DNA from 3 places in the Roseateles sp. GW821-FHT09H11 genome. Region 3 is predicted to be linked to each of the others. Evidence: predicted binding sites of a transcription regulator. Region 3 holds the regulator's gene; each other region holds the start of a gene.
What was found. Region 3 encodes HrcA, which represses chaperone genes, less so after heat shock. Its sites were predicted from a motif close to TTAGCACTCNNNNNNNNNGAGTGCTAA; they were not measured.
Positions count from the first base shown of each region.

Region 1: groES (co-chaperone GroES) is a predicted target of HrcA. The motif match lies at 1,388-1,414, and genes of this name have one in related genera.
Region 2: rpoH (RNA polymerase sigma factor RpoH) is a predicted target of HrcA. The motif match lies at 2,515-2,541, and genes of this name have one in related genera.

Region 1 is NZ_JBWKOA010000004.1:542,271-550,007, forward strand. Features, by position in the region: gene AC07PR_RS16415 (type II secretion system protein) at 1-423, shown strand, start outside; gene AC07PR_RS16420 (type II secretion system protein) at 417-806, shown strand; gene AC07PR_RS16425 (type II secretion system protein) at 781-1,323, shown strand; gene groES (co-chaperone GroES) at 1,523-1,813, shown strand; gene groL (chaperonin GroEL) at 1,865-3,502, shown strand; gene AC07PR_RS16440 (DUF1631 family protein) at 3,794-5,890, shown strand; gene AC07PR_RS16445 (patatin-like phospholipase family protein) at 5,990-7,737, shown strand, end outside.
Region 2 is NZ_JBWKOA010000005.1:199,866-207,602, reverse strand. Features, by position in the region: gene cyoE (heme o synthase) at 1-701, shown strand, start outside; gene AC07PR_RS17900 (SCO family protein) at 745-1,365, shown strand; gene rpoH (RNA polymerase sigma factor RpoH) at 1,549-2,463, opposite strand; gene AC07PR_RS17890 (CHASE domain-containing protein) at 2,621-5,437, opposite strand; gene AC07PR_RS17885 (efflux transporter outer membrane subunit) at 5,585-7,015, opposite strand; gene AC07PR_RS17880 (MDR family MFS transporter) at 7,134-7,737, opposite strand, start outside.
Region 3 is NZ_JBWKOA010000005.1:130-7,866, forward strand. Features, by position in the region: partial or broken gene AC07PR_RS16890 (hypothetical protein) at 1-930, shown strand, start outside; tRNA gene AC07PR_RS16895 (tRNA-Ile) at 1,022-1,098, opposite strand; gene hrcA (heat-inducible transcriptional repressor HrcA) at 1,210-2,226, opposite strand; gene AC07PR_RS16905 (NAD kinase) at 2,308-3,183, shown strand; gene recN (DNA repair protein RecN) at 3,183-4,901, shown strand; gene rapZ (RNase adapter RapZ) at 4,922-5,833, shown strand; gene AC07PR_RS16920 (hypothetical protein) at 5,897-6,244, opposite strand; gene AC07PR_RS16925 (hypothetical protein) at 6,509-7,699, shown strand; gene mutY (A/G-specific adenine glycosylase) at 7,716-7,737, opposite strand, start outside.

The DNA.
Region 1 (7,737 bases), on a different contig from region 3:
CTGCTGTCCCTGCTGGCGGCGCTGGCGGTCCCGCTGGTCCAGACGCAGGTACAGCGGCAGAAGGAGCTCGAGCTGCGGCGCGCGCTCTGGGAGATCCGCGACGCGGTGGACGCCTACAAGCGCGCGGCGGAACAGGGCCGCGTCGCCGTCAAGGCCGGACAGACGGGTTATCCGCCCTCGCTGACCGTGCTGGTCGAGGGCGTGGAGGACAGGACCGATCCGAAGCGCCGTCGCCTCTTCTTCCTGCGGCGTGTGCCGCGCGATCCGTTCGCCGACGATCCTTCGCTGAGCGACGAGGACACCTGGATGAAGCGCAGCTACCAATCCGGCCCCGAAGCCCCCGAGCCGGGCGACGACGTCTACGACGTGTCGTCCGGCTCCGCGCTGACGGGCCTCAACGGCATTCCGCTGGCACGATGGTGACGAGACCGATGCGCCGCGCGCGCGGCTTCACGCTCATCGAGCTGCTGGTGGTCCTGGCGATCGTCGCGCTGCTGTCGGCGATCGCCGTGCCGCGCTACTACGCCCAACTCGATGCCGCCAAGGAGACAGTGCTGCGCGAGAACCTGCGCACGATCCGGCAGACGCTGGACCGCTTCTACGGCGACCGGGGACGCTACCCGGAACGGCTGGAGGAACTCGTCGAGACGCGCTACCTGCCGACCCTGCCGCTGGATCCGATGACCGAGTCCAGCACCACCTGGATCGTGGAGCCGGCACCGCAGGGCTACCAGGGCGCGGTGTTCAACGTGCGCAGCGGATCCCCGCTGCGGGCGCGCAATGGCTCGGCCTTCTCCGAGTGGTGAGCGGCGCGGCGCCCGCGCCCGCCCTCCGGCGGCGCGCGGTTTCGCCTACGTGCTGCTGCTGATCACGCTCGCGGTCGTGGGCGTGGGGGCGCTGTGGTCGGTACGGCTCGGCAGCGCGTGGGAACAGCACCGCGCCGAGGACGAGCTCCTGCGCGTCGGCCACGAATACCGGCGCGCCCTCGAGGCCTATCGCGCCGCCGGACGCGGCGAGGGCCCGAAGGACCTGAAGGAACTGCTGCTGGACCCGCGGGTGCCGCACAAGCGGCGCTTCCTGCGCCAGCGCTACGCCGACCCGGTCACCGGCGCCGACGACTGGATGCTGGTGCGCGACGCCGACGGCCGCATCCTGGGCCTGCACAGCCGCTCGACCCGCGAGCCGGTGGCCCGCCTGCAGATCTCGACCCCGCAAGGCCTAACCCCGGCCCTGTCCTACCGCGAGTGGGTCTTCGGCCCGCCGCCGGACTGGTTCGCGCAGCACCGGGCGGCCGACCCGCCGCGACCGGGTCAGGGCTGGTGAGACAAAGGGACCGGGAGGGACCGGGCCCCTTGAAACGTCGCAAGCCGTCCATATAATCTCCCTGCTAGCACTCGCGATGGTCGAGTGCTAACAAGCCCCGAGGCCCTGGCTGAGGGGCTTACTTCTTGTGATGGACTGGCTTGTGCGCTGAGCGCACGGCGGGTCCTTGAAGCAAGTCTGCATTAGTCAAGGAGATCTGATGAAACTGCGTCCTCTGCACGATCGCGTGATCGTTAAGCGCCTGGAAAACGAAACCAAGACGGCCTCCGGCATCGTCATCCCCGACAACGCCGCCGAGAAGCCCGACCAGGGCGAAGTGCTGGCCGTCGGCCCGGGCAAGCGCAACGACAAGGGTGAATTCATCGCCCTGAACGTCGCCGTCGGCGACCGCGTCCTGTTCGGCAAGTACAGCGGCCAGACCGTCAAGGTCGACGGCGACGAGCTGCTCGTCATGCGCGAGGAAGACCTGTTCGCCGTCATCGCCAAGTAATCGGCGACCGCGACAGACTTTCATCCAGATAAAGATTTCGGAGAGATACACATGGCAGCAAAAGACGTTGTCTTCGGCGGCGAGGCCCGTGCCCGCATGGTCGAAGGCGTGAACATCCTGGCCAACGCGGTCAAGGTCACGCTGGGCCCCAAGGGCCGTAACGTGGTGCTGGAGCGCTCGTTCGGCGCCCCCACCGTCACGAAGGACGGTGTCTCGGTCGCCAAGGAGATCGAGCTCAAGGACAAGCTGCAGAACATGGGCGCCCAGATGGTCAAGGAAGTCGCTTCCAAGACCTCGGACAACGCCGGTGACGGCACCACCACCGCCACGGTCCTGGCCCAGGCCATCGTCCGCGAAGGCATGAAGTACGTGGCCGCCGGCATGAACCCGATGGACCTGAAGCGCGGCATCGACAAGGCGGTCACCGCCCTGGTCACGCAGCTGAAGGCGGCCTCCAAGGCCACCACGACCTCCAAGGAAATCGCCCAGGTCGGCACCATCTCCGCCAACTCCGACGCCGACGTCGGCGAGATCATCGCCAAGGCGATGGACAAGGTCGGCAAGGAAGGCGTGATCACCGTCGAAGACGGCAAGAGCCTGGACAACGAGCTCGACATCGTCGAAGGCATGCAGTTCGACCGCGGCTACCTGTCGCCGTACTTCATCAACAACCCGGAAAAGCAGTCGGCGATCCTGGACAACCCGTTCGTCCTGCTCTACGACAAGAAGATCTCCAACATCCGCGACCTGCTGCCGACGCTGGAAGCCGTCGCGAAGTCGGGCCGTCCGCTGCTGATCATTGCCGAAGAAGTCGACGGCGAAGCGCTGGCGACCCTGGTCGTCAACACGATCCGCGGCATCCTGAAGGTCGTCGCCGTGAAGGCCCCGGGCTTCGGCGACCGCCGCAAGGCCATGCTGGAAGACATCGCCATCCTGACCGGCGGCAAGGTGATCGCCGAGGAAGTCGGCATGTCGCTCGAGAAGGTCACGCTGGCTGACCTGGGTCAGGCCAAGCGCGTCGAAGTGGGCAAGGAAAACACCACCGTCATCGACGGCAACGGTGCCGGCGCCGACATCGAAGCGCGCGTCAAGCAGATCCGCGTCCAGATCGAGGAAGCCACCAGCGACTACGACCGCGAGAAGCTGCAGGAACGCGTGGCCAAGCTGGCCGGCGGCGTCGCCGTCATCAAGGTCGGTGCCGCCACCGAAGTCGAGATGAAGGAAAAGAAGGCCCGTGTCGAAGACGCGCTGCACGCCACCCGTGCCGCCGTTGAAGAAGGCATCGTGGCCGGCGGCGGCGTCGCGCTGCTGCGCGCCCGTCAGGCCGCTGGCACGATCAAGGGCGACAACGCCGACCAGGACGCCGGCATCAAGCTGATCCTGAAGGCCATCGAAGCCCCGCTGCGCGAGATCGTCTACAACGCCGGTGAAGAAAGCTCCGTCGTCGTCAACACCGTGCTGGCCGGCTCCGGCAACCACGGCTACAACGCGGCCAACGGCACCTACGGCGACATGATCGAGATGGGCATCCTGGATCCGACCAAGGTGACCCGCACCGCGCTGCAGAACGCCGCGTCCGTGGCCTCGCTGATGCTGACGACCGAGTGCATGGTCGCCGAAGCGCCGAAGGACGAGTCCGCCGGCCCGGCCATGCCTGGCGGCATGGGCGGCATGGGCATGGACATGTGATGTCCGCCTGAGCACGGCGCGCGGTGGTCCCACCGCGCGTCACGCTCGGGACCCACGCTCTCGAAAGGGGTCGCTTCGGCGACCCCTTTTTTCGTTCGTGCAAGATGAGTCGGTTGCGCTTCGATACGACGTAGGCTCGACCATTGCCAATATCCGCTGCAGCATCCGCTCAGCATCATGGTCACCGCCGGCCGCCAGGTCGCGCGGCCATCAGGCTTTCCCCAGGCCGCACGTCCCCGTGCCCCAGGGGATGTCACCTGAATCAGGGGCGACCATAATGCAGCTGACAACTTGTCACAAATGATGGTCCAAGCGTCTTCGCCCTCCCTGCAGTCCCTGCTCGACGACACCCTCGCGCATGTGCCCGCGTTGGCGCACGCGGTCTACAACGGCCTGCAGGATGAGCTCAAGAGCAGGCTCGAACATCACCAGTTGCTGGCCGGATGGTCCAAGCGGCGCGCGAGCTTCGCGTCCGACTTCGAAGGCTCGCTCAACCTCCTGCTGAAGACGGCCCGCGACGGCGGCGATCCGCTGCAGCGGGAGCGCCCCGTCTCACGCGGCGGCGAACTGTCCTTCAGCCTCGTCGATGAGAGCCAGGCCCTGAAGGACGTCGCGATCGCGCACGTGATCACTGCGATCGAAGACCAGTCCCGGGCCGAGCTGCATCAGCTGGGCAACTTCTTCGCCGCGCTGCGCGGCATCGCGCGGCCGTTGAAGAACGACAACCCGTTGCGGGCCGCGCTGTTCGCACAGGCGCTGGCACGCGCCATCGAAGGCGTGGACCTCGACGCCGACGGCCGCTATGCGCTGATGCGCATGGCCGCGCATCCGCTGGCGACCAAGCTGCAGCCGATCTACACCCTGCTCTGCCAGAGCCTGAGACAGGCGCAGTTGAGCGGCATGCTGACCAGCCACGGGTCGGCGCTCAAAGAGTCGGAACTGCGCCTGCGCCAGTTCAAGACCTTGACCGACACGCCGACGCAGAACGCAACGCTGGACCAGGTCGCGATGAAGCTGGACCTGATGAACACGCGCGCCGCCGAGCTCGGATCGGCGCGCGCCGCGGTCCCTGGTTCGCCCACTCCGCCGGCGGGCGCCCTGTCCGCCCCGCCGCCCAAGCTGGGGCCGGGCATCGGCGCGCCGGGCACGGACCTGCTGTCGCGTCTGTATGACCAGATCCTGGCCGACGACAGCCTGCAGCCGCCGCTGAAGGTCCTGATGGGTCGACTGCAGGTCGCGATCGTGCGCCTGTCCAAGACCGATCCCTCGCTGCTGCGTCGCCAGGACCATCCGACCTGGCAGTTGCTGAACCGCCTGGCCGCGCACGGCGCGGGCTTCCAGCGCAGCGACGACGCGGAACTGAAGGCCTTCCTGCAATTCCTGGAACGCGTGATCCAACCGCTGCTGGACAGCGCGCATCCCTCCGCGTTGCAGTTCCAGCAGGCATTGACCGAGGTCGACACCCACATCCGCGCGCAGGCCGAGGCCCGCGGCCAGCGCAGCGCGGTGGCGCTCGAGCGCCTGGACCGCGAGCAGCGCCGCCAGGAATGGCAACGGATGCTGCGCGACCAGTTGCAGCACCAGCTCGACGATGCCCAGGCGGGCAAGCTGATGCGTCGTTTCCTGCTCGGTCCCTGGGTCGAGGTCATCGCGCAGGCGATGGTCCAGCACGGCCGGGATGCCTCGGAACCGCAGACCTACATCGAGCTCGTGGACGCGCTGCTGCACAGCGTGTCGCCGCAGCCGGACGAGGCGGGGCGCACGCGCCTGCGCGCCCAGTTGCCGGACCTCGTCCGCGCGCTGGACCGCGGCATGGATGCCATCGCGCTGCCGCAGATGCAACGGCAGACCTTCCTCGACGAGCTGATGCGCCAGCACGGCAGGGTGCTGCGCGGACTGCCGGCCGTGGAGGAGGCCGCCCCGGCCGCCCCGTCGCCGCGACGCCCGGCGCAGACGTCCGAGGAACTGCTCCAGCAACTGCTCGACGAACGCGAGTCGCAACTCCCCTCGCGCTGGGCCTACGAGCGCGTCGACCGCGGCCAGTTGCCGACGGTGCCGGTGGCGCTCTACAGCGAGGAGCACTCGCCCCACGCGCACGCGGCGCTGCAGGACTGGATCGCCGGCGTGCACATCGGCGGCTGGTACCACTTCTTCCACCAGAGCGAGTGGATCACCGCGCAGATCGCGTGGATCAGCGACAGCCGCCAGATGTTCCTGTTCGTCGGCCAGGCGTCGGAGGAGCGCCACTCGGTCACGCGCGGCGCGCTGGAACAGCTGGTCGCCAACGGGCTGATCACGCAGCTGGAAGACGAGCCGCTGCTGCAGCGCGCGATCGGCACGCTGATGCTGGACCTGGACCGCGCCCCGCCCAACGGCAACGATCACTGACGGACACCGTCGGGACGCCGCCGGGGCCTGCCCGCGGGCCAGGTTCGGGTCACAATGCGCCCGCCTCGCGCCGTCGCCGCGAGCTTGTCCCGCAGCCCGATGTCCGCCCTGTCCCGAGATCCCCGCGTCCTTCCCCGCGTTCGTCGCCTTCTGCGCCTGAGTGGCCAGTGCCGCCTGGCGCTGGCGGTCGCCCTGATCGCGCTCGCCGCGCCGGTCGCCGGCCTCGCCCAGACGGTGCCGCCCAACCCCCCGCCCGGGCCGGTGGCGACGCCCGCGGCCGACCAGGCCCAGCGGCCCAAGCTCGGGCTGGTGCTCTCGGGCGGCGGCGCGCGCGGTCTGGCGCACGTCGGCATCCTGAAGGTGCTCGAACGCGAACGCATCCCCGTCGACATCGTCACCGGCACCTCGATGGGCGCGATCATCGGCGGGCTCTACGCCAGCGGCATGTCGGCCGACGACCTCGACCGCGAGCTGTCGCGGATCGCCTGGGACCGGCTGTTCGCGAGCCGCGTCGACCGCCAGGACCTGTCGCAACGCCGCAAGGAGGAGGACTTCGAGTTCTCCGCGACGATCGAGTTCGGCCTGCGCGACGGCGAGGTCCGCGTCCCCACCGGCACGCTCTCCAGCCGCGGGCTCGAGGCGCTGCTGCGCCGGCTGACGCTGCCGGTGCGCGACGTGCACCAGTTCGACCGCCTGCCGACGCCCTTCCGCGCCGTCGCCACCGACATGGAGAACGGCCACGAGCGCATCCTGGCCGAAGGCGACCTCGCGCTGGCGCTGCGCTCCAGCATGAGCGTGCCCGGCGTGTTCGCGCCGGTCGAATGGGAGGACCGCATCCTCGGCGACGGCGGCCTGGTCAACAACCTGCCGGTCGACGTCGCTCGCGAGATGGGCGCGACGCGCCTGATCGCGGTGAACGTCGGCACGCCGGTGGGCGGACGCGACACGCTGAACTCGCTGCTCGGGCTGACCGCGCAGATGATCAACATCCTCACCGAGCAGAACGTGCAGCGCTCCATTGCCAGCATGTCCGCCGGCGAGGACCTGCTGATCACGCCGAAGCTGGGCAAGCTGACGTCGGGCGACTTCGACAAGGTCCGCGACCTGATCCGCGCCGGCGAGGAAGCCGCCGAGGCGATGCTGCCGCAGCTGCGCGCCTACGCCGTCGACGAACGGACCTACACGGACTGGCAGATCGCGCGCATCGGCACCAAGGCGCCGGGCGTGTTCATCGCCGCGGTGAAGCTGGAAGGCTCCGACAACACCAACCCGGAGCGCTTCCGCAGCCAGCTCGAATCGAAGCCGGGCCAGCCCTTCAACAACGAGACGGCGGAGCGCGACATGCGCTTCCTGTCCTCCAGCGGCGACTACAACCGCGTCGACTATCACGTCGAGCAGCGCGCCGAGGGCGAGACGCTGGTCTTCAACATGGAAGACAAGCCCTGGGGGCCGAACTACTTCCGCGTGGGCATGGACCTGTCGACCGACTCGGGCGGCGACAGCTTCTTCAACCTGCGCCTGAGCCACAACCGCCACTGGCTGACCGACAAGGGCACCGAGTGGCGCAACCAGATCACGATCGGCGAGACGCCGCGGCTCTATACCGAGCTGTACCACCCGCTGGGCCTGAAGCTGGGCGTGGCCGACGACTGGTTCGTCAGCGCCTGGGGCGAGGCCAACCAGCGCAAGCAGATCGTCTATGACGACAACGATCCGGACAACGCCAGCCTGGGCCAGGCGCGGCTGGTGCGTCGCGACGCTTCCGTGGGACTGGATGTCGGTCAGCCGTGGGGACGCTGGGGCGAGGTCCGGCTGGGCGTGATCAGCCAGATCCGGCACGCCAAGCC
Region 2 (7,737 bases), 200 kb from region 3:
ACTGCCTGATCGAGCAGCACATCGACGCCAAGATGAAACGCACCGCGTGGCGTCCCACGGCGCGCGGCGAACTCAGCCGCAACCAGACGCTGCTGTTCTCGGGCGGGCTGTGCGCGCTGGGGTCGGCGATCCTGTACGCGCTGGTGAACCCGCTGACGATGTGGCTCACCTTCGCGACCTTCGTCGGCTACGCGATCATCTACACGGTGATCCTGAAGCCGATGACGCCGCAGAACATCGTGATCGGCGGCGCCTCCGGGGCGATGCCGCCGGTGTTGGGCTGGGCGGCGATGCGCGGCGAGCTCGGCGCCGAAGCCTGGCTGATGTGCCTGATCATCTTCCTGTGGACGCCGCCGCACTTCTGGGCGCTGGCGCTGTACCGCAGCGAGGACTACCGCAAGGCCGGGCTGCCGATGCTGCCGGTGACGCACGGCAACGAGTTCACGCGGCTGCAGATCTTCCTCTACACCTGGGTGCTGTTCGCGGCGACGCTGCTGCCCTTCCTGACGGGCATGAGCGGCTGGATCTACCTGGCCGCGGCCATCGTGCTGGGGCTGATGTTCTGCCATCACGCGTTCAAGCTGTGGAAGGCCTATTCGGAAGCGCTGGCGCGCAAGACCTTCCTGTTCTCGATCCTGCATCTGTCGCTGCTCTTCGGCGCGCTGCTGCTCGATCACTACGTCAGTCCCTGGATCAGTTGAGCCGCCTCGGCGCTCGAAACCTTCTTTCGGATCGGATGTGCTGATGATCTCGCGACGTTTTCTGGGCCTCGGCGCCTTGGGGGCCCTGGGTGCGGCGACGCTGCTGGCGGGCTGCGACAAGCTGGGCTTCTCTTCCGCGCCGAAGGCGAGCTTCCAGGGCGTGGACCTGACCGGCGCGGCGTATGCGCGCGGCTTCAGCCTGCCCGACCAGAACGGGAAGACCCGCACTCTGGAAGACTTCAAGGGCAAGGTCGTGGTCGTGTTCTTCGGCTTCACGCAGTGTCCCGACGTCTGCCCGACCACGCTGGCCGAACTGGCGCAGGTCAAGAAGGCCCTCGGGCCAGAGGGCGACAAGGTCCAGGGCGTGTTCATCACCGTGGATCCGGAACGCGACAAGCCCGAACTGCTGAAGGCCTACCTCGAAAGCTTCGACCCCGGCTTCGTCGCGCTGCGCGGCTCGCCGGAGCAGCTCAAGGAAACGGCCAAGGAGTTCAAGATCTACTACGCCAAGGTGCCTGGGAAGACACCGGACAGCTACACGATGGACCACACGGCGGCGAGCTTCCTGTTCGATCCGCAAGGGCGCGTGCGGGTGTTCTCGCGCTATGGCGCGGGAGCGTCGGCGTTGATGGGCGACATCAAGGCGCTGATCGCCGGGCAATGAACGAGCGCTCGGCCTGCGGGGCCAGGGGGTTGGCCCTCATACGTCTCGCAGGCTCCACAAATCGGGCCAACCCCCTGGCCCCGCAGGCCTCAGGGACGAGGCGTTGACATCCGAAAGACGAAGGCCCCGCAGTGCGGGGCCTTCTTCATGGGGCATCGATCAGGGGATCGAGCGGCTTTCCGATCAAGCGGCTTCCGCCACCATCGCCTTGCGCATCTTCTTCATCGCGGCGACTTCGATCTGCCGGATGCGTTCCGCAGACACGTTGTACTCGGCCGCCAGCTCGTGCAGCGTCATGCCGCCGGACCCGTCGTCGTTGACGTTCAGGTAGCGCTCCGTGACCACGCGGCGGCTGCGGTCGTCGAGCTGCTCCAGCGCCTTCTGCAGGCCGTCGGTGGCCAGCCGGTCGCGTGACTTGGACTCGATCACCCGCGTCGGTTCCTGCGTGTCGTCCGCCAGGTAGGCGATCGGCGCGAAGGTCTCGCCGTCGTCGTCGGTCTGCGGCTCCAGCGCCACGTCACCGCCGGACAGGCGCGTCTCCATCTCGACCACGTCCTCGGGCTTGACGTTGAGCTCTTCCGCCACCAGGGCGATCTCGGCTTCCGTCAGCGAGGTGCGCTGCTGGTTCGCGGCGTGTTCCTTGAGCGCGTGCTTCTTCGAGCGCAGGTTGAAGAACAGCTTGCGCTGCGCCTTGGTCGTCGCGACCTTGACCATGCGCCAGTTCTTCAGGATGTACTCGTGGATCTCGGCCTTGATCCAGTGCATCGCGTACGACACCAGTCGCACGTTCTGCTCCGGATCGAAGCGCTTGACCGCCTTCATCAGGCCGACATTGCCTTCCTGGATCAGGTCGCCCTGCGGCAGGCCGTAGCCCAGGTACTGGCGCGAGATCGACACCACCAGCCGCAGGTGCGACAGCACCAGCCGGCCCGCGGCGTCCACGTCGCCATGCGTCTTCAGACGCGTGGCGTAATCCTTCTCTTCTTCCGGCGTCAGCAGAGGAATGTGGTTGATCGCCGTGATGTACGCATCCAGGTTCCCGAGCGATGGCACCAGGGACCAGGGATCGCGGACCTTCAATGCAAGGGTGTTGGACATGTGTTCGTTGCTCCTGTATCGGGCCGGTCCTCCGGCTCGACGCTGAGAATATTAGCACTCATGGACGATGAGTGCTAAGGCTCCGGAAATCGGACGCGTCACGGGAGGGCTACCCCTGAAACCGAGTGTGTGCCTGCCGTCTTAGGATCCACTTAAGTCATTGATCTACCGAAGAAATCGGCAGCTCAAAGCTGAACGTCGCCCCCTCGCCGGCGGTGCTGGCGACCCGCAACTGGCTGCCCATCAGCGCCAGCAGCCGCTGGGTGATCACCAGCCCGATCCCCGTGCCTTCGATGCCGCCGACCTCCCGGCCCAGGCGGTTGAACGGCTGGAACAGCTGCGCCTTCTGCGCCTCGGTCAGCCCCGGCCCGGAGTCGGTGACGCTCAGTTCAACCTGCGAATCCCCGACCCGTCGCGCCCGGAGCCAGACGCGTCCGCCGTCGTGGTTGTACTTGACGGCGTTGCTGAGCAGGTTGGTCAGCACCTGCTTGAGGCGGGTCGCGTCGGCGCGCACCCGGCCGACCTCGGGGGCCAGTTCGACCTCGATGCTCACCCCGCGTCGCTGGCGCTGGGTCTCGATCATGGCGAGGCTGTCCGACGCGATCGGCGCCAGGTCCTGGTCGTCGATCTGCACGCGCAGGCCGCCGGCGTCCAGCCGCGAGAGGTCCAGGGTGTCGTTGATCATCTCCAGCAGGTGCCAGCCCGACTGCTGGATCTGCGCCAGCCAGCCGCGCTGCCGGGCGCTGAGCGTCGACCCGAGGTCCGACTCCAGCAGTTGCGAGAAGCCGAGCATCGCGTTCAGCGGCGTGCGCAGCTCGTGGCTCATCCGGGACAGGAACTCGTTCTTGGCGCGGTTGGCGGCCAATTCGGCCTCATGGATGCGCTCCAGCTCGGCCAGCCGGAGCTGTTCGCCGATGTCCTCGACGACGCCCAGCAGTCGTGACGGCCGGCCCTGCGCGTCGCGCAGCAGGCTGACGGTGGCCCGGACCGTGATCACCTGACCCTGGCCGCCGATGTAGCGCTTGATGCGGCTGTAGCGGCCGAGTTCGCCCCGGATCAGCGCCATGCCCAGCCGGCTGTCCTCGGCCCGGTCCTCGGGGTGGGTGATCGCCATGATCGAGCGCGCCTGCAACTGCTCGACGCTCATGCCCAGCAGCTGGCAGAAATAGGGGTTGATCTCCTGCGGCCGCGCGTTGAGGTCGCAGGAGACGACGCCGATCGGCGCGTGCTCGACGATGGTCCGGAAACGCTCCTCGCTGGCGCGCAGGCGCTGGGTGGCTTCCTCGACCCGGCGCGCCACCCGCGCGGTGCTGCCGGTGACCGAGAGCAGCAGCAGGCCCAGCAGCGCGGTGCCGGCCAGCCCCGCGATCGCGAAGGGCAGGGCGGCGCTGCCGTCCAGGGTCGGCAGTCCGGACGGGTTGTAGACGATCAGGCGCCAGGCCCGGCCGGCGAAATCGAAGTCTCGGGATCGGCTGGGGAGCGCGGCGGGCAGGTGCAGGCAACGCTCGTCGCCGGCCAGCAGCGGACGGCGGCTTCCGGACGTGGCGTCGATGAGGCAGTAATCGAGCCGGCCTGCGCGAGCCGGCAGCGCATCGTGCAGCAGCGCCTCCGGGCGCAGCGTCGCGAAAGCCACGCCGGTGGGTTTGCGGGCGCGGCCGGCGGCGTCGCGCGGATCGGTGGAGCCGCCCTCGTAGAGCGCGCGGTAGACCACGACGCCCATCAGCGTCACGCCGGCGTCCTGCGACAGCGGGAAGCTTTCGCTGGCCGACGGCTCGCCGGTGGCCATCGCGCGCTCCTGCGCGGCGCGGGCCTGCGGGATGTTGCGGATGTTGGCGCCCATCGCCGGCCGGTTGCGCGCGAACGGCGCGATGAGGCGGATCGGCAGCCTGTCCTCGGCCGGGTCGGGGGTCAGGTCGCCGGGCCGGCGTCGTTCGTAGACGCGATAACCGACGTAGCCGTCGGCCTGGGCCGCCCGTTCGAACGTGGGCACCTCCTGCGGACGCACGAGCGGCGCCCAGCCCACCGCGTACACGGCGCCGCCCGCGCGGGCGCGCTCGGCATGGGCGCGTTCGAAGTCTCCGCGGCTGATGTCCGGCGCGACCAGCAGCAGGCTGTGGTTGGCCTCGAGCGCGGTCAACGGCATCGACAGCTTGTCGGACAGCGAGTTCAGTGCATTCACCGCTTCGAGTTCGAAGGCATGGCGCCGGCGTCCATCCTCGTTGCGCGCGACATGCAGCGTGGCGCCGAACAGCAAGGCGCACGCGACCAGCATCGGCAGGGCGACGCTCAGTCGTCGCGGCGCCCAGTGCTTGCGCGGCAGGCCGAACAGCGCCAGCGCCACCGGCGCGCCGATCAGCACGCCGATCGCGTCGCCGACCCACCACGCGAGCCAATGCGGCAGGACCTGCGACGGCCCGATCGCACCGGTGATCCACAGCGCCGCGACGCCGAAGCTCGGTGCGACGAGGCAGGCGATGCCGGCGGTCGCGGCGAGGAAGCGCATGAGTTCGGCGGGTTCGCACAGCGGCGGGTTCGCGCCGATCCAGCGTCGCGCGAGCCACGCGCCCAGCCACGCCTGCAGCGCGCCGCCAAGGCCGACCATCAAGGGCTGCAGCGGTTGAAGATGCGCGCGCTCGACGCCGATCGCCAGGCTGACCGCCGCGCCCCCGATCGCGATGCCCGGCAGCGCGCCGGGGCCCCAACGCAAGGCAGCGGCGACGGCGAGGCCGGCGGCGGGATAGATGGGGGAGACGAAGTCGGGCGGCAGGATCAGCTTGAGCGCCAGCACGCCGAGCGCGGCGTAGGCCACCGCAAGAGCGAAGTTCAGCAGCACCAGCCGGACGGTCCCGCCCGGCGCGCCCGGTGGCGGATCCCCGCTGCCCTGATCGAGCGCGAGCGCGATGGAGGCGGACGTGGCGGGCGCAGCGCCCGCGGCGTTCGTGGCGGCCGGAGCGGGGGAGGACGCGTCGGTCATGAACGCCAGCCTACCCTTGCAACGACGCGCCCGATATGCCGGAATGCCCCCCGGATCGGGCGCTTGTCCTGGGAAACCAACGAGGCGCCCCGCCGCCGGCGTCGCGGCGGCCGAGGCCCGATCGCGCCAAGGTCGGCGGTGGCGGCCTCAGGCCGGCAGGTCCCAGCCCAGGCCCAGGCTCTTCTGCAGCGCGACGAAGTCCTTCAGCAACGCGGACTCGCCGTCCAGCGCCTTGAGTCGCGCGTCGATGTCGCGGCGCTGCGCGTCGAGCAGGTCGATCTGGCTCGCGACGCCGGCCTGGCGGCGTTGCCCTGTCAGATCGAGTGTCCGCGCCGTCGAGCCCCGCTGCGCGAGCAGATGCTGCACCGACTGACGCTGCCGGCCGAAGCGCGCCAGCGAGGTGTTGGCGTCCTGCAGCGCGCCGAGCACGGCGGACTGGTAGTTGGCGACGGCCTCGTCGCGGCCCGCCTCGGCCTCGCGCACGGCGGCGGCGGTGCGGCCGAAGTCGAGGACGTTCCAGCTCAGGTACGGCACGGCGGCGAGGGCCAGGTTGTCCGTCCGCAGCAACTTGCCGGGCTCGGTGCCGGCGACGCCGATGTTGCCCAGCAGGCTGAGCTTGGGGAAGTACTTCGCCGTCTCCTGGCCGATCTGCGCCGTGCGGCCGGCCAGGCGGCGCTCGGCCGCGCGGATGTCCGGACGGCGCTGCAGCAGCGCGGCGGGATCGCCGATGGCGACGCGGTCCGGCGCGTGCGGCAGCGCGGGCGTGGCGGCGGCCAGCGCGTCATCGAGCGTGCCCGGCGCCTGTCCCGTCAGCAGCGCGAGTCGGTCGAGCGAGGCGGCGATCTCCGCGGCCACGTCGGCCAGCGAAGCCTGCGTCGCCTCGGCCTGCTGGGCGCGTTGCTCGACATCGTCGGCGGTGGCGACGCCCTGGTCGCGCCGCTGGCGGACCAGCGTCAGCGCCTGCGCGTCGACCGCGGCCGTGTCGCGCAGCAGCGCCTGCCGGGCTTGCTGGGCGCGCAGGCCGACGTAGGTGGACGCGACTTCGGCCGTCAGCGACACCTGCGCATCGGCCAGGTCCGCCTGCACCGCCTGCGCCTGCGCCGAGGCGGACTCGACCGCGCGGCGCGTGCCGCCGAAGAGATCCACTTCCCAGGTCGCATCGAAACCGACGCTGTAGAGATGAAGCGAAGTCTCGTGGTCGGTGCCCGGGCCTTGCCAGACGCCGGCGCCGAGCGCCGACGCCGAGCCCTTCGGGCGGCCGTTGGCCTCCTGCGCGTTGAAAGCGGCACGCGCCGAACGCAGGCGTGCCTCGGCGGCCTGCAGCGTGGGGCTCTGCCTCAGCGCCTGCACGACGAGGGCGTCGAGCGTGCTGTCGTCGAGCGCACGCCACCAGCGCGACGCGACGGGCGCAGAGGCGTCGGTGGATGCGCCGGCAGACGCGCCTGCGGTCGCGCTGATGGACGCGCCGCTGGTCGCGTCATCGCGTTTGAAGCGCGTCTGCCGGAGCGCGTCGCTCGCGACGGCGGGCGCGCTTTGGTAGTCGGGACCGACCGTGGTGCAGCCGGCGAGCAGCAGCATGGCCGCGGCGGCGGCCACGGCCGACAGCGTCGTGACCGTGGTGAGCCCGACGCGGAGCGGGCTGGGCCATCGCACGCGGGGCAGGAGGGAGACGTGTGGGAAGTGGGTCATGAGGATCTCAATGGGCGTCGTTGGACGCCGGTGCCTGGCCGGGCTGCCTTGGCGTCCTGAGCGTCAGCGCGAGCGGCACGCAGAGCAGCAGCGCGGCCGCGAGCACGTAGAAGGTTTCGGAGAAGGTCATCACGCTGGCCTGCTGATGGACGGTGAGCACCAGTTCCTTCATCGCCTGCAGTTGCGCGTAGGCGAGGTCGCCCCCCTGCGCGAAGTGGCTGGCCGCGCTGCCGGCGAGCCGTTCCTGGACCAGCGTCGAATTCGCGTTGAGCGTCTCGCCCAGCCGATCGATGTGCAGGCTGTTGCGTCGGTCGATGAAGGTGCCGATGACGGCGAGTCCCACCGAGCCGCCCAGGTTGCGCGCCATGTTGTAGATGCCGGCGGCGTCGCCCGATTCCTCGCGCGTGACCGTCGCCATCGAGGCCTGGTTGAGCGGCATCATGCAGAGCATCTGCCCGACGCCGCGCAGCAGCTGCGAGCCGACGAAGTCGTGGCCGACGCTCTGGGCGGTGAGGCTGATGTCGAGCAGGCAGCTCGCGGCGAAGGCCGTGAGTCCGAGGATCACCATCACGCGCAGGTCCACGCGCGAGATCAGCCGCGGCAGGATGGGC
Region 3 (7,737 bases):
AAGAAAAATCAGCCGAAAGAGTTTGAATCGATTCTTACCGAAGCGTTGCTCGATTCATATCCTTCTCCGCACAATCTACTGCTTGCTCGTATGCGGACTTGCATTGACGAAGAGGGCGCGCGGGCACAGAACGCAGTATTGTCTGATCGAGATGTTCAAGCGGCCTGGCTAAGCGACTTCTTGGCCACCGCTCCGGCGGACGAAGGTTCCGCAGTAATGTCTGCAGTGCAGCGACATTGGGACGCACTTGGAGACCATATTCGCGATAATCTTGTCGAGTTCAGTAAGAAGGTTCGCGCTGCTTTTAGAGAGGCTAACCAGCAGGAAGTATTTGACCGCTGCGGCTTGAAACACAGCGATCTTCAACTCCCCTCAACGATCCTGAACTACAATCGATTTATTAGCACCAAACGCTTTGACCGTGGCCACCTTACTACGGGTCATGCTTTCAGAATCGGGGACGATTATTGGATCTGTCTTTCTCCCGCCTGCGATTTGGTGCCCGGGCAAAAGACTTCTGGATGGAACAAGCGACTGGGAAATGCCATTCCATTTATTGCATTCCGACTCTGGAAGATCGATAAAGATGAAGCCACCAAGAGCGCATCTACAAATAACTTTGTCTTCCTAAGTCACGAAGGCAATACTGAAGCCTATTCCATTTATCCCGAAGGGTCACTTGGCGGGAGAAATCCGGAATGGGAACAAATGTTTGCAGACGATCTTGGTCGTTTCCAAGGCGCTTCCCAGCTTCGCGTTTTTATTACGAGCGAAGAAGATGGAAAGCTAAGCACCTCGACACGTGAAGCCATAGTTGTTGCGCAGTTGAGACCAGAATATGCCCTGAATCTGCTACAGCGCGTGGGGGCCTTTTTGTTCAGACCAGGTCTGGGGATGTACTTCAAAAACCGCGTCATTTCAGCCGTTTGACCAAAATACGCATGGTAGGCGCCGGAACGGCGAACTAAGTCGCAAAGATTGACGCTTAGCCCGGCGGCCCTGTCCACCGTGACAATGATATTGGTAGGCCGTACAGGACTTGAACCTGTGACCAAAGGATTATGAGTCCTCTGCTCTAACCAACTGAGCTAACGGCCCCCGGGGTAATCGCATATACGAACCCTGGCGGGCTCGTTGGTTCCGGCGTTGCACCGGAGCGGCGGATTGTAAGCATGCTTGGGGGCCGGCCCGACGAGCCGCGAAGCGCGGCTACTTCTGCGACAGCGCGTTGCTCACCATCCTCGACGTGATGTCGACGATCTCGATCATGCGGTCGTAGGCCATGCGCGTCGGGCCGATGACGCCGAGCGTGCCCACCACCTCGCCGTCCACCTCGTACGGCGCGGAGACGATCGACAGCTCTTCAACAGGCACGACCTGGCTCTCCCCGCCGATGTAGATCCGCACGCCTTCCGCGCGGCTGGACACATCCAGCAGCCGCATCAGCTGCGTCTTCTGCTCGAACATGTCGAACATCCGCCGCAGGCTCCCCATGTCGTGGCTGAAGTCCTGCACCGTCAGCAGGTTCCTCTCCCCCGAGATGATCATCGGCTCGTGCTCCGTCACCCCCTGCTGCCCGACGTCCACCGCCGCGCTCATCAGCTTGGCGATCTCCCCGCGCAGTTGATCCACCTCGGACCTCAGGCGGTCCCGCACCACGTCCAGGCTCAGCCCCGCGTAGTGCGCGTTGAGCCGGTTGCTCGCCTCCGTCAGGTCGGACTGGGTCAGGTCTTGCGCCGTGAACACCAGCCGGTTCTGCACATCCCCGTCCGGCGACACCATGATCACCAGCACCCGTCGATCCCCCAGACGCAGGAACTCGATGTGGTGGAACACCGCCGTCTTCCGCGGCGACGTCACCACCCCCACGAAACTCGACAGGCTGCTCAGCAGATGCGCCGCGCTCGCGATCACCTTCTGCGGTTGATCAGGCAACAACTGGCTCTCGAACGACCCCACCCCCTCGCGCGGCATGCCCGGCTTGGCCGTCAGCAAGGTGTCCACGAACAGCCGGTACCCCCGCGCCGTCGGAATCCGCCCCGCGCTGGTGTGCGGGCTCGCGATCAGCCCCAGCTCCTCCAGGTCCGCCATCACGTTGCGGATCGTCGCCGGGCTCAGCTCCAGCCCCGACGCCTTCGACAAGGTGCGCGACCCCACCGGCGAACCGTCGGCGATGTACCGCTCCACCAGAGCCTTCAGCAGTGTCTTCGCGCGATCGTCGAGCATGTTTTTCATTCTAAAGAAGCCGGCGGCGCCACCCCCCGCATACCCCCGGTCCCAGCAGTTCGCTGTGGTGTAATTCCCGCCATGTCCAAGCGCTTCCGCCATGTGGCCATCGTCGGAAAACCCCAGTCGCGGGGCATCCGGCCCATCCTGGAAGAGATTGCCGATTTTGTCGCCTCCCAGGGATTGGATGTTTCCCTCGAACAGGCCACCGCCGACAGCACCGGCATCACCGCCCTCCCCGGCCTGTCCCACGCCGAACTCGGCGCCCAGTGCGACCTGGCCATCGTCGTCGGCGGCGACGGCACCATGCTCGGCTTCGCCCGCCAGGTCGCCCGCTACAACCTCCCCCTCGTCGGCATCAACCAGGGACGCCTCGGCTTCATCACCGACATCTCCGCCGACCAGTTCAAGGACGCCCTCGCCCCCATCCTCGCCGGCGACTTCGAGATCGAACACCGCTCCCTCCTCGAAGGCGCCGTGATCCGCGACGGCGAACAGATCTTCTCCGGCGTCGCCCTCAACGACGTCGTCGTCTCCCGCGGCGCCACCGCCGCCATGGTCGAACTGCGCGTGGACGTCGGCGACGAGTTCGTCGCCAACATGCGCGCCGACGGCGTCATCGTCGGCACGCCCACCGGCTCCACCGCCTACGCACTCTCCGCCGGCGGACCCATCCTCCACCCCGGCATCGCCGGCTGGGTCCTCCTACCCATCGCCTCCCACGCCCTCTCCAACCGCCCCATCGTGCTGCCCGACAACGGCGAGGTCCGCCTCACCATCGTCGCCGGCCGCGACGCGTCGGTGAACTTCGACATGCAATCCCTCGCCTCCCTGCTCCACGGCGACTGCATCACCGTGCGCCGCTCCCAGCACCGCGCCCCCTTCCTCCACCCCAGCGGCTGGTCCTACTACGCCACCCTGCGCCGCAAACTCCGCTGGAACGAAGGCACCACCTGATGCTGCGCCGCCTCGCCCTCAAGGACTTCGTGATCGTCCCGGCGCTCGAACTCGACTTCGCCGCCGGCTTCTCCGCCCTCACCGGTGAAACCGGCGCCGGCAAGTCCATCCTGATCGACGCCCTCCAGCTCGCCCTCGGCTCCCGCGGCGACGCCGCCGTCGTCCGCGAAGGCGCCACCCGCGCCGAAATCTCCGCCGAGTTCGACCGCCCCGCCGTCCTCGCCCCCTGGCTCGAGGAAGCCGGCTTCGACTCCGCCGTCGACGGCGCCGACGACACGCTGCTCCTGCGCCGCGTGATCGACGCCCAAGGCAAGAGCCGCGCATGGATCAACGGCGGCACCGCCACCGTCGCCCAGCTGCGCGAACTCGCCGAACACCTGCTCGACATCCACGGCCAGCACGCCTGGCAAGGCCTGACCCGCCCCGTGAGCGTGCGCGAGCTGCTGGACAGCTTCGCCCAGATCGAGACCAGGCCGATGGCCGCCGCCTTCACCGAGTGGCGCCAGGCCACCGAGGCGCTGTCCGCCGCGCAATCCAAGCAGGCCGACCTCGCCCGCGAGCACGAGCGCCTGAGCTGGCAGATCGGCGAGCTCGGCCGCCTCGCGCCCGGCGCGGACGAGTGGGACGAGCTGAACGCGGAACACCAGCGCCTGTCGCATGCGCAGTCGCTGATGGACGCCGCCCGCGGCGCGCTCGAACGCATCGCCGAGGCCGAGATCAACGCCGAATCGCTGACCGACGAGGCGCTCTCCGCGCTGCAGGACGTGCTCGTCTACGACGCCGGCCTGCAGGACACCGTCAGCGCGCTGCTCGGCGCGCAGGCGCAGCTGCAGGACGCCGCGCACAGCCTCAGCTCTTATCTGAACGCCGCGGACCTCGACCCCGACCGGCTGCAGCAGCTCGACGAACGCGTGTCCGCCTGGGTCACGCTCGCGCGCCGCTACCGCCGTCAGCCGGCCGAGCTGGCCGCGCTGCTCGAGGAATGGAAGGCCGAGCTCGCGCAGCTCGACGCCGCCACCGACCTCGACGCGCTGCAGGCCAAGCAGGCCGCCGCGTTGAAGCGGTATCAGAAGGAAGCCAGGACCGTCAGCACCGCGCGCGCCAAGGCGGCGCCGACGCTGTCCGACGCCGTCTCGCAGGCGATGCAGCAGCTGGGCATGTCCGGCGGCCGCTTCGAGGTCGCGCTGCTGCCGCAGGACGAGCCGCAGAGCTTCGGGCTGGAGTCCGCCGAGTTCCTCGTCGCCGGCCACGCCGGCAGCACGCCGCGCCCGCTGGCCAAGGTCGCCTCCGGCGGCGAGCTGTCGCGCATCGCGCTGGCCATCGCCGTCACGACCAGCCAGCAGAACAGCGGCGCCGGCACGCTGATCTTCGATGAGATCGACGCCGGCGTCGGCGGCGCGGTCGCGGAGACCGTCGGCCGGCTGATGAAGCAGCTCGGCCAGCGCGCGCAGGTCCTCGCCGTCACCCATCTGCCGCAGGTCGCCGCCTGCGCGGATCATCACTTCCTCGTCGCCAAGGCACTCAAGGACGGCAAGACCAACTCCGACGTCCGCCCCATCGCCGGCGAGGCCCGCACCGCCGAGATCGCCCGCATGCTCGGCGGCGAACGGCTGTCGTCGACCTCGCTCGCCCATGCGCAGGAAATGCTGGAGCTGTCCGCCAAGGGCGGTCCCGCCGACCCGGCCGGCAAGCCCTCCAACAGAAAGGTGAAGCCGTGAGCGCGCCCCATACCGCTCCGGTGCCCCCGGCCCTCGCCACCCCCACCGCCACCTCGCCCCGCGGCGAGGTCGTGCTCGTCACCGGCATGTCCGGCGGCGGCAAGTCGATCGCGATGCACGCGCTCGAGGACGCCGGCTTCTTCTGCGTCGACAACCTGCCGCCCGAGCTGCTGCCGCAGTTCCTCGACCTGGAACGCCAGCGCGGCTGGCGCCGTGTCGCGATCGCGGTGGACGTGCGCAGCGCCGGCTCGCTGCCGCAGCTGCTGCTGCACATCAAGGAAATGCGCCAGGAAGGCGTCTCGCTGCGCGCGATCTTCCTGGACGCCGACGACGACACGCTGCTGCGCCGCTTCTCCGAGACGCGCCGCCCGCACCCGCTGCGCGCGCGTTACGACGCGCGCGACGACGGCGACACGCACCGCGCGCTGCAGGAAGCGATCGCGCTCGAGCGCGAGCTGCTGACGCCGCTGCGCATGGAGTCCACCGTCATCGACAGCAGCCAGCTCCGCCCCGCGCAGCTGCGCGGCTGGCTGCGCGACCTGGTGCATGTGAGCGGTTCATCGCTGACGCTGGTGTTCGAGTCCTTCGCGTTCAAGCACGGCGTGCCCAGCGACGCGGACTTCGTCTTCGACGTCCGCGTGCTGCCCAACCCGTATTACGACCGCGAGCTGCGTCCGCTCACCGGCCGCGACGAACCCGTCGCGGCCTACCTGGAGAGCCAGCCCGAGGTCCGGCTGATGCTCAGCCAGATCGGCGCCTTCATCGCGCAGTGGCTGCCGAACTTCGCGCAGGACCAGCGCAGCTACCTGACCGTCGCCATCGGCTGCACCGGCGGGCAGCACCGCTCGGTCTACCTCGTCGAGACGCTGGCCAAGCAGTTCGCCTTCCACGGGCAGGTGTTGAAGCGGCATCGGGAACTCGACGCGCGCTGAGCCGACGCGGGCTTGCGCGCACGGCAGGCGCGCCAGGCGCGGACGGGGTCGCCCCCGCGGCGTTCAGCTTTGCTCGACCGCCTGGTGCTCGATCTCCTGCACCTGGTTGAACAGCAGGATGCCCAGCACGACCGACGCGAAGGGCATCAGCACCAGCATCAGGATCATCCAGAGCACCACGCCGCGCTCCGCGCGCTTGACCGCGATGCCCATGTACGCGAAGTGCGCGCACAAGCCCGCGAAGAGCCCCATGCCGAGCATGGTCAGCTTGGCCGGATCGCCCTCGCCGGCCACCTGGGTCTCGCTGATCAGGAACCACAGGCACACCCCGCTGGCGAGCAGCGCGATGAAGGCCGATTCCAATGCGCTCTTGATGGCCGCGGCCCGGCCCGGCTTGACGTCGTTCGACATGGTGTCCCTGGATGCGGTGGAAGCGGATGCGGAGCCGCCCTGGCCCCCCGTCCGTGATCCGCGCGAGCATAACGGAGCAGCGCCCGCCGGTAACGCGCGGAACCCCGGAGGCGCCCGCGGCCACCGAGCCGGAGACGCCTGACCACCGGCGTCTCCGCGGGCACCGGCCGGACGTCGCGCGACAGCGGCAGGTGCCACCCGGGAACCTGATCGGTTATCAGACGACTGACTCTCCTTGCACGCAATGTCCGCAGGAAGATCAGCATGACGACCATTTCCGAACACCCCAGCGCCCGCACCGACCTCCACACCGACGATGCCATCGACGAAGCGCTGGCGGCGCTCGACATCGAGACGAATTTCAGCCCGAAGAACAATCCCGGCATCGAGGACAGGGTGAAGCAGCGGGCGGTGTGGCTCAACACGGTCGCGCGACAGTGGCCGGGCGCGGACAACTCGCTGCGCGCGCAAACGCAGACGCTGTCGCGGCGGGCGAACGAGTTCCTTGGCAATTCCCGGGCGAGCGCCACCCAGTTGTACGAGCTCGACCGCGACATCAACCAGTTGCCGCAAGGACTGCATCAGGTCGCGGCCCACCTCGACGCCTTCGCGTACGACCAGCGGGAACTCTCCCGGCTGAGCACGGCGCTGGATCGCATCGCCGGGGGCGGCCACCGGTATGGCATTTCCGAACCCCGCTTCGCGGAGTTTCGCGCGACCGCCAAGCGCATTGCTTCGGCGATCGATGCGGGTCGCGACAACCTCATGGCCGGCCGCGCGCAGGCCCTGCACGACGACGTGACGACGATCACGGGGCAGACCGCCAGTCTGCGCGGCATCCTCCAACTCAAGAAGGTCATCCACCCGGACGACGCACTCCCCGAGACGCCGCATCCCGAACCGATCCCGAGCGCCGCACGGCGCACGGTCTCCCCCGCCACGCTGCTGCGCGGCGCACTGTCGCGTGTGGCCCATACCGCGCAGTCGGCGCGGAACGCCTTGGTCCAGCACCTGTCGCCCCAGCGGATGAAAGAGGCGAAGCTCGCCGAGATGGCGCGGCGCAAGGAGGCCCAGGCGCCGCTGCGCGAGGAGCTGTCGCTGCTGGACGATGACCTCTCGGGGGCGGAACTCCGCGTGAGCCTCTTCGGTTTCAAGCCCGGCGTGCCCGATCCGCAGTCGGTGGCGCAGTGGCAGGACCGCACGGCGTGGGTCAGTAGCACCCTGAACCCGATCCTGAAGGCAGCGCGACGGACCGAGGCGGCCGCACTGCGCGCCCTGGCCAGGAGCAGCAAGCCCGAGGCCGTCGCTCAACAGGCGATCGCCAAGATCCGCTCGCAGCTGACGGCATTCAATGCCGCCCTCGACGAGCGCGGCGAAGACATGCGGAACTTCAAGTTCCAGCAGCGCCCCTGGCCGCCCGTCGCCGGTCCGGACCGCGAGGGACGCGCCGCGTGAGTCCCGCGGCGCTGCCCTAGTCCAGCAGCTTCTTCAGC